2 regions of the Shouchella rhizosphaerae genome follow, and region 2 is predicted to be linked to the other one. Evidence: predicted binding sites of a transcription regulator. Region 2 holds the regulator's gene; the other holds the start of a gene.
The links. The regulator LexA, encoded in region 2, represses DNA repair genes until DNA is damaged. The targets are predictions, from matches to a motif close to CGAACATATGTTCG.
Positions count from the first base shown of each region.

Region 1: the regulator LexA is predicted to act here: its motif matches at 2,321-2,334, upstream of V5G21_RS05830 (YolD-like family protein).

Region 1 is NZ_CP144921.1:1,116,052-1,120,482, forward strand. It holds gene V5G21_RS05820 (ROK family transcriptional regulator) at 1-611, opposite strand, end outside; gene V5G21_RS05825 (DUF418 domain-containing protein) at 874-2,106, opposite strand; gene V5G21_RS05830 (YolD-like family protein) at 2,378-2,728, shown strand; gene V5G21_RS05835 (hypothetical protein) at 2,725-3,171, shown strand; gene sda (sporulation histidine kinase inhibitor Sda) at 3,261-3,404, shown strand; gene V5G21_RS05845 (helix-turn-helix domain-containing protein) at 3,601-4,431, opposite strand, start outside.
Region 2 is NZ_CP144921.1:4,075,765-4,080,195, reverse strand. It holds gene dinB (DNA polymerase IV) at 1-152, shown strand, start outside; gene V5G21_RS20405 (MFS transporter) at 445-1,668, shown strand; gene lexA (transcriptional repressor LexA) at 2,214-2,840, opposite strand; gene V5G21_RS20395 (hypothetical protein) at 2,995-3,177, shown strand; gene V5G21_RS20390 (YneB family resolvase-like protein) at 3,375-4,037, shown strand; gene V5G21_RS20385 (DUF896 domain-containing protein) at 4,271-4,431, shown strand, end outside.

The DNA.
Region 1 (4,431 bases), 1.3 Mb from region 2:
ATAAACAACATTTCTTTATATCTCGCTGTGCCAAACTGCTTTTCTGCCATCATCATCGCATTCATGTCATTGTCTACATACGTTCGCAAGCCAAATGCCGCTTCCACTTTTTGTTTTAAATGAACGTCATACAAGTCAAGTTTTGCATTATAAGATACGATACCTCGTTCGGCTTGGACAATTCCTGGGACAACAATCGAAATGCCCAAACATTCGTCCAGCTTTTCAAACCGGCCAATAAATTCAGATAGCGTTTTCATAACAAAATCGATATAAGCTTCGCCACGGAGCGAATCGACTTGTCCATATTGTTCGGAGCGGACATGCCCTTCTAAATTCAAAGCAGCGATGCGAACGGATGAGTTTGCCAGTGACAAGGCGATTATAAACGATTTGTCTGGATTAAAGCGGTAAAGCACCGGCTTTCTTCCACCTGTTGAATGGCCGACCCCTTCTTCTTGCACATACCCTTCGTCAATAAGTTTGTTTAAAATCGTTGCGGCCGTCGTTGGGCTGACTTGTATTTGTTTGGCAATCATGTTCTTGGAAAGGGGCCCGCGTAGGCGGATAAGGTTTAACGCATTAATTCGATTGACTTCATGCAATTGCACCGGAGGCTTAATCTTTTCGCCACCTCACTTTTCGTTTTAACTTTAAAAAGTTTCGGTTTTTAAGACCATTTCGATGTTATAAAGGCAAATCCCTCTTTAATATCGCCTTTAATTTGTCAGAAGTTCTTCCAGTAGCTTTCAAATGTTAGCAGATTTTGAGGTTTAGTCCAGTATGGCTCGGATGAGGTTGTAAGCGAAACTCGTTGTAAAAGGGGTGCTTTTTCAGGCTAAGAGCCATTTGGGCGATTGCCCAAATGGCTCTTTATGCGGTACGTTTGGCCGCCCCGCCGCTATATGTCCATTTCCGCCATAAAGCTTCAAGGGGCCCTTGTTTCCATTTTTTTAAATACAAGTGGCTAAGTATAACTTGCGTAGCATAAATGACAATGGCAATAAGTAACCCTTGGCTGCTAGAGACGCTGCCAAACAACCCAAAGCCATACCCATAAAAGATGGTCGTTGCCACAATCGTTTGCAGCAAATAATTCGTCAAGGCCATGCGCCCCGCCGAAGCAATTGGCATGAACAACCGTGCCACTGTTCCTTTCTGTAAAAGGAGCACAAATGCTGATACATAAAACAACATTTGCAACGGGCCAGCAAGCATTCTGATGCCCTCGGCCAACCCTTGTGTAAACACAGGATTGATGTCGATTAAATTGTATCTGATCGACACTTCAAGCAACGTAAGAGGGAAACCCGCCAAGAAGCCAATCCAGCACAGCCTTTTCCAGCGTGTTACGTTGGCTTTCACATCATGGAACATTCCTGCCTTCCCCATCGATAAGCCAATTAAAAACAACGGCAAAATTCCTGGTATGACAAAGATAACGGTGAAAAGTTGGAAAAATGATTCATTAAAAAAGCGATACTCTACTATTTGTAAATAGGTGCCGTTCGCCATTGTTGCTAAAGCACTAGCCGTATCGCCAGCAATGTCTTCCATTGTCATGAGCCCTTCCCGTAAGCCAAATTCCATGCTAACCCCTAAAAACAACATGTAGCATGTCATCGTTACTGCGGAAACAAGCATTAGAGCGATCGTCCAAGTAATGAGCGTCTTTTGCTTGCGGTGGAAGAACAATGGCAAGAGCAAAGCTGTTAATGCATATGTATACAAGATGTCTCCTGACCATAAGAGCAGCAAATGCACTAGACCGACCACTAGCAAAAAGACGATCCGCCTATAAAAAACCCGTGTTGCTGCCATATTTTTCGCTAGGACGCGGGTATAAAAAATAAAAAACCCAAGTCCAAACAGCAAAGAAAACATCGGGTAAAACTTGCCGTCTACAAAAAAACTGATAAACAGCTGTACATTGGCGTCCAAGCGGTTTTCAGACAGGGCTTTCCCCTCAAGCATAGAGCTCGCATCGGTAAAAGCTAACGTTTTAAAGGCAATCATGTTTGCCATTAAAATGCCGAACAAGGCAATTCCCCGGATCATGTCCAACTCGTGAATCCGCTCCGAAGGCATGGTCGCAGTTAGTTTCATACAACGTCTCCTCTTCCCTTGTTTTTCGCAAAAATTTCATCTTACCATAAGCCTTAAGCAACATCATAACACAATTTGCCCAATTTATTGCACGTATTCAAGAAATGCGATAGCTGTTTTCATGGTGCTAACAGGCACGACGTTTCCTTCTTACATTTACGCTGTTCCCATCCAGAAAAGAACCAGTCTTTTTCCTCTATTTTCCTCTTGTTATCGAACGGACATTCGCATACAATACAAACAAACGTTCCAATAAGAAAGGAGTTTGCTGATGGGAAAAGAAGAGTGGTACATCCATCGAGGAAACTTGTTATGGGAAGGAAGTCGGATGATGCTGCCTGAGCATAAACAGGCATGGATTGAACTTCAACGGCAGGAAGAGGACGTTCCGTTGCATGGAGAGTTGGACGATGACGAATGGCGCGAGCTAGGGGCTACCATCATGGACGCGTTAAATCACACGTATGAGGTGACTGTCACTTATTGGGATCACGGACGCTACCGCCAAAAAATTGGCACTATTGATAAATTGGACGAATGGAACAAGCGAATCAAAATCGCTTTTCCAGATAGGTGCGAGTGGCTTCCTTTGCGTATCATCAAACATGTCAGCCCCGTTTGAACATGGACCTGTCCAACAACCAAGTGCGAGCCCTGTTTGGGCTTGCCCCAACCGCCCGGGAAACCATTAGTGAAAAAGCGGAAAAGGCGGCGCAAGCCTATATCCGCTTGCATTATGCGCGCATCATTTTGACGCGGGAATTGGTGCGTTTCCAAGGGAAACAAGTGGCAGGCATTAAATACCCTTCTATCTATATAAACATCATTCAACGAGCACTCGCCCGCCTCTCCATCGACATGAGAAAACTAAAAGACTTTATGCAAAAACACGCTATCCATGTTTCTGAAAAAGCATCCTTGTCTCCCCATTATATCGAACACCTTTATTGGGTTAAAGGAGTAAAATATTCAGTTGGCGGTGCGCCGTTCGTCCTTTCTAGAAATGTTGAAAAAACGCTCCGCTATTACATGGTCGAATTAAACGATCACCAATCATATATATAGGGCTTTTTATTGATATTAAATACTATATGTAGTAATATTAGGGCACACATAGCCAACATTTCTCACCACATAACAGAGGGGGATATCGTATGCTGAAAGATTTATCAGACGACCTTCTGCTCCATTCATACTACCAAGCGATCGAACATCAATTATCCGTTGATTTTATTGTGATTTTAAAAAACGAATTATTCCGCAGAGGCATGCTGCACACAGCTGGTCAAAACACATAAATGTCTCTTGGCACGCCCCCTTTATAGTGGACAACTGTGCTTTTGGCTTTCCAATGGTTTTTTTCTTCACACATAGAAGGCGGGAGAAGTGTAGGCGAGCGGAGATGTGACTAACGGACGTTCGACGGCCCATGAACAAGAACAAGTCTACAACCTATAAAACCTGCAAGGTTCTTGCTTAGCCTTGCAGGTTTTTTTATCCCCCATTCATTTCCCTTTTGAAAAGGTGTTCCGTCTCTTGCTGCTCTTTTCGTTTAAGAAGGATCGACTCAATCGCCCTTTTGTGGTGTTTTTCACAATGTTGTTGGATCCGTCGCCAGTCTTGGTTCGTTGGTGGAGACTGGATATAAACAACATCGACTTTTTCATGATAGGGAAAAAGTGTATCTGTAACAATGAATGCAGGCATTTCTGCTTTGTCACGGGTGTACGTTACGGACGTTTGGACGTTTAAATGGTACGGCAATGCAGCATTCATTCGTTTAGAAAGCTTTTGCTCATAGACAGGCCCTTCACTTGAAAAGATGTGGATATTCAATGGTTCATTTAATTTCTCAATGTCGGCAAATGTATAGACTAGTAAAATATAACGGATGAGCAAAGCAGCTTGATCCATTTGCAAAAAAGGCACCATTTCCTCAGCCAAGACTTTTTCAAAAGCAGCAAAAACGCCTTCTGTAATAAGCGGATGACGTTCTTGCAATACGTCTAGTTGAATCCGCTCTTTAAAACTCGAATAGTTCACGGAAAAGTACCGTTTATTTCGGTGGATTTGTAGCAAATGCCCTTCCATCCGCTGCGCCGCTTCTTCGTCTAATGCATTAGAAAACCATTTTTTTAATGCACGGGCGAACCGCCGCGTGGCCCTCCACTCTTCAGTGCGGTGTAACTGGTTTGCAGCTAGATTTGAAGCGACAAGCTCCGCGTCATGGTAAAGAAACGGCGAATTTAAAAGAATGATCAATAAAAACTGCACTTCTGATGACCTTATGTTTTCCGGCACGGTTTTAAGCAATTCTCCAGCATG
Region 2 (4,431 bases):
TCCGAGACAGCGCCGACATTTATAGCTACGCAGCAGAACTTTGGGACAAGTTCGGCCAGGTAGACCGAGAAATTCGCTTGCTCGGCGTAACCGCCACTAAACTGGAGCCTGTTGAACATCAACTGATTTCATTGTTTCCTTATCATTTATAGGCTCCTAGAGAAAAAACAAAATAATCCCCACTATAATCAACAAAATAAACAACACGAGGATGGTTACCAATAAAGCCCAGCCGTTGTCGTTATCCATATAAACCCTCCTTGCCTTCCTTTGTTAGCCTATTCAACTGCATGAAATATGGTGATAACGGAATAATAAGCGCCCTTTTTCCGTTGCCTGCGATTGTAGCGCCCTCAAATCGCGATTTTCACGGTTTGACGGTTCTTCTTTTCCGCTATATATTTAGATTGACGAAATAAAATCGATAGTAGTATGTAAACGAAGGTGATTGGAATACAACCTGAAAAACGAAATTTGCTCATCATGTGGTTTGCCAACTTTTTTGTTTCGGCAAGTATGACGATGGTCATTCCTTTTTTATCGCTATACATTGAATCTTTTGGTCACTACAACGTTGATGAAGTCCAGCGCTGGGCAGGATATGTGTTTGCTGTCTCTTTTTTTGTCGCCTTTCTTGTTGCCCCGCTTTGGGGTAAAATCGGCGACAGGTTTGGACGAAAAAAAGTGTTGCTCGGTACAGGATTAGGCATTGCCTTATCCGTCTTTTTTATGGGATACGTCCATTCAGCAGAACAGTTGTTTGTATTGCGTGCTTTTATGGGCCTTGCCACGGGGTTCATTCCTGCCTCAATGGCGTTGATAGCTGCCCAAAGCAGCAAAAAAACAGCAGGTGAAATGCTAGGAACATTGCAAACAGGGACAGTTTCCGGCGGTTTGCTTGGACCTCTTTTTGGAGGATTGATCGCTGATACAGTGGGAATGGAACTTACATTTTTGTTGACGTCATCGATTCTCCTAATCGCAACAGTCCTCGTTTTAATTGGCGTAAAGGAAGTTGTTTACGAAGAAAAAGGCGAGAGGAAAAGAAAGTATCGTTCAAAAGAAGTGCTTGGGCGTATCGTAAAAAGCCCGCTGCTCTTAATGGTGATGTTTGTTGCTTTAATTGTGCAAATGGCGCTGTTTAGTGTTCAACCATTGCTCGCCTTATACGTCAACCAGATTACCCATAATACTGAAAACATGGCTTTCTTAGCAGGTGCTGCTTTCTCGGTCACTGGGCTTGGCAATTTAATACTAACTCGTACTTGGGGGCAATTCGGTGATCGGATTGGCCATGAAAAAGTGATGATGATTTTGCTGCTATTATCAGGCCTGTTGTTTATCCCACAAGCATTTGTCGGCTCTCTTTGGCAACTGATTGTCTTACGTTTTCTGTTTGGCATGGCCGTAGGCGGCTTACTACCGTGCACAACCGCTTTTATCCGCCAGGCGTGCCCTGTTGCCATGCAAGGGGAAGTGCTTGGCTATAACCAAAGTTTTCGCTTTCTTGGAAATGTGTTAGGGCCTGTTCTCGGCGGAATGATAGCAAGTGGCTATGGCATCCCATATGTATTTATTTCGGCTGGTTTGCTGTTCCTGATGACAGCAGTCGTGCTTAAATGGACTCTTAGCCATCAGCAAAAGGAACATAGCAGCCAACCAGACTAAAAAAGCTTTCTGCGAGTGTTCTACTCGCAAGAAAGCAAATGGAATTAGGTTAATACGTTGGGCGAGAGGTGTTCTATAGCTAATTTAGTTGTTAAATTTTTGGCTCTACCAGTGCTTGATCGTTCTTGTCCTTTTCGGTGCATGAGAACAGCGATTGTTCGGTCATCAGAGCATAGCTATTATGCTAGTAGCATCGCTATCGTTATAGTAGTACTAAGCTTGTTTTCCTTTGGCATCCTAATGGCTTTTAAAAAAGATTGGTGAAGGAATAGGCAATTAAATACGGCATAAGTAGAACCACCTTCTTCTCATTTATTATATGTACGAGCGAAAAAACTGCTTGGTCATTTGCAAGATGGCAGCTACACAAAAAAGACTCTTTTATCCCCATTCGATGAAAGAGTCTTTAGTGTTTGTAGAAAATTAGCTTTGATCGATTGGACGAGTCGTGTCAAGCACGAACCTCTTTTGTTTTGCTTCCATCTGACAAGCGTATTTCAGATTTAAGGGGCTTGGTCAACAGCTTGAAAAAGCCTATTGGTCCGTTAGTGGATCGTGCGGAACACTCCGATGACTTTTCCGAGAATCGTGCAGTTTTCAAGGATAATTGGTTCCATTGAAGAATTCTCTGGTTGGAGACGAATGTAGTCCTTTTCCCGGAAAAACCGTTTTACTGTTGCTTCATTATCTTCTGTCATGGCTACAATAATATCGCCATTATCGGCTGTTTGCTGTTGCCGTACGATCACTTGGTCTCCATCGTAAATACCTGCTTCAATCATGCTTTCCCCTTGAATGACAAGCGCATACGTATTGTCGTAAGCGGCAAGGTGGTCGGGGAGTGGCAAGTAATCTTCGACGTTTTCAACAGCAGTAATTGGCACACCTGCGGTAACTTTTCCGATTACCGGAATAAAGCTTGCTGTCTCTTTTTTGACAAATGTATCATTATCAAATCCGAGAGAAAGGACTTCAATCGCCCGCGGTTTAGTAGGATCGCGGCGAATGTAGCCTTTTTTTTCTAATCTGGCCAAGTGGCCGTGTACGGTGGAACTTGAAGCAAGTCCAACTGCTTCACCAATTTCCCGGACGGACGGCGGGTACCCTTTTTTCTTTACTTCATCTTTTATGTACGCCAAAATTTCTTCCTGGCGCTTCGATAATTTCGACATTTTCCCACCTGCTTTCATATAACTGTTCTAAACAAACTTTACCATATCGAACGTATGAACGCAAACATAAGTTCTAAAAAAAGTAGTTGACACGAACAGTTGTTCCTTGTATTCTGATAACAGAACAAACATTCTCTAAGAACGGGTGATCGTATTGAGGAAACAAGATATGGGGCTAGTAGGCGGCGGCATTTTAACAGTATTGTTCATTTTCTCAAGTTTGGTATGGCCTGGCGAGCAGGAAAAAGACGATAACAAGAAACACGAACAGCAAATCGTGCAAGAGCAAATCGTTGAAACAACTTCGATTGATCGCGTTTTTTTAATTGACAATTAAGACTGCCAGCAATGTAAGTAAGCGAAGCAAAGGTGCCAGAAAGACATACTTCATCTTTTTTAGATCGGAAGCATCTTTGTTTATAAAATGAAGAGGTTGAGCACAGTAGCCATGCCACTAATGTTGACGACATCGATTTGGTTTTAGATTAGTGGATAGGGGCTAGCGGATTTTCACGGGAAGGAGGCCGCGGAGAATTGGCAGAAAAGGGACAAAAACAACAGGCGGCTATCTATTGCCGGGTGAGCACGACGAAAGAAAACCAAGCCAGTTCTTTAGAGAGGCAAGAAAAAGAACTGGTCGAATTGGCAAGGACAAATGGCATGGATGTACACACTGTTTTTAAAGAGCAGGCGAGCGGCTATAGCCTGGAACGGGATTGCCTCCTTGCTTTATTGGATTTATGCAAAGAAGGGATTGTCTCTTGTTTGCTTATTACGGATGATACTCGCCTAGGCAGAGGAAAAACGAAAATTGCGCTCTTGTACCAATTGAAAAAATATGGCGTTCCTATTTATACGGCCCATCATCAAGGGGAGCTTGTATTGTCTGAAGCGGATGAAATGGTGCTGGAAATTGTCGGTATAGTAGAAGAATACCAACGAAAACTACATAATTTAAAAATTAAACGGGGAATGAGGACAGCAGTAGCGAGTGGATACCGTCCAGAGCAGAACTTGTCTAAGAAACGAGGCGGTGGCCGCTACGAACTCGATTTACCAGTGGAAGAGATTGTCAGGCTCCGTGACCGGGGGCTGACTTTTTATGAAATTGCCTTAACTTTAAAAGGGATGGGCGTTGATTGTTCAAAAGCGACTGTTCATCGCCGTTATCAAAAATACATTAAAGAAAACGCATAAGCTGGTGGTTGACAGCAAAAAATGATACAAACCAATCGCTCAGCCGTACAGGCGAAGAAAGAAACGAGTCCATAAGGAATGCGTGAGCGACGGTTTCTTGGAACGACATTTCCAACGCCTAGGAGCAGGGCAGAGCGTATGCGATGTTTGTCTAGCCTCCCATAAGCGAATCGTTTGCCCTTGTGTTGCATGAGTGCTATGATGAGGGGCGAAACAAAAGGTAGGTGATGACGATGTTGTCAAAAGAAAAACTTGATCGCATCAATGAATTGTCAAAGCTAGCAAAAACAGTTGGTTTGACAAAAAAACAAGCAATGGAACAAAAAGCGCTTCGCAACGAATATTTGTCGGCTTTCCGCTCGTCGTTTACGGACCATCTCCATACTGTAAAAGT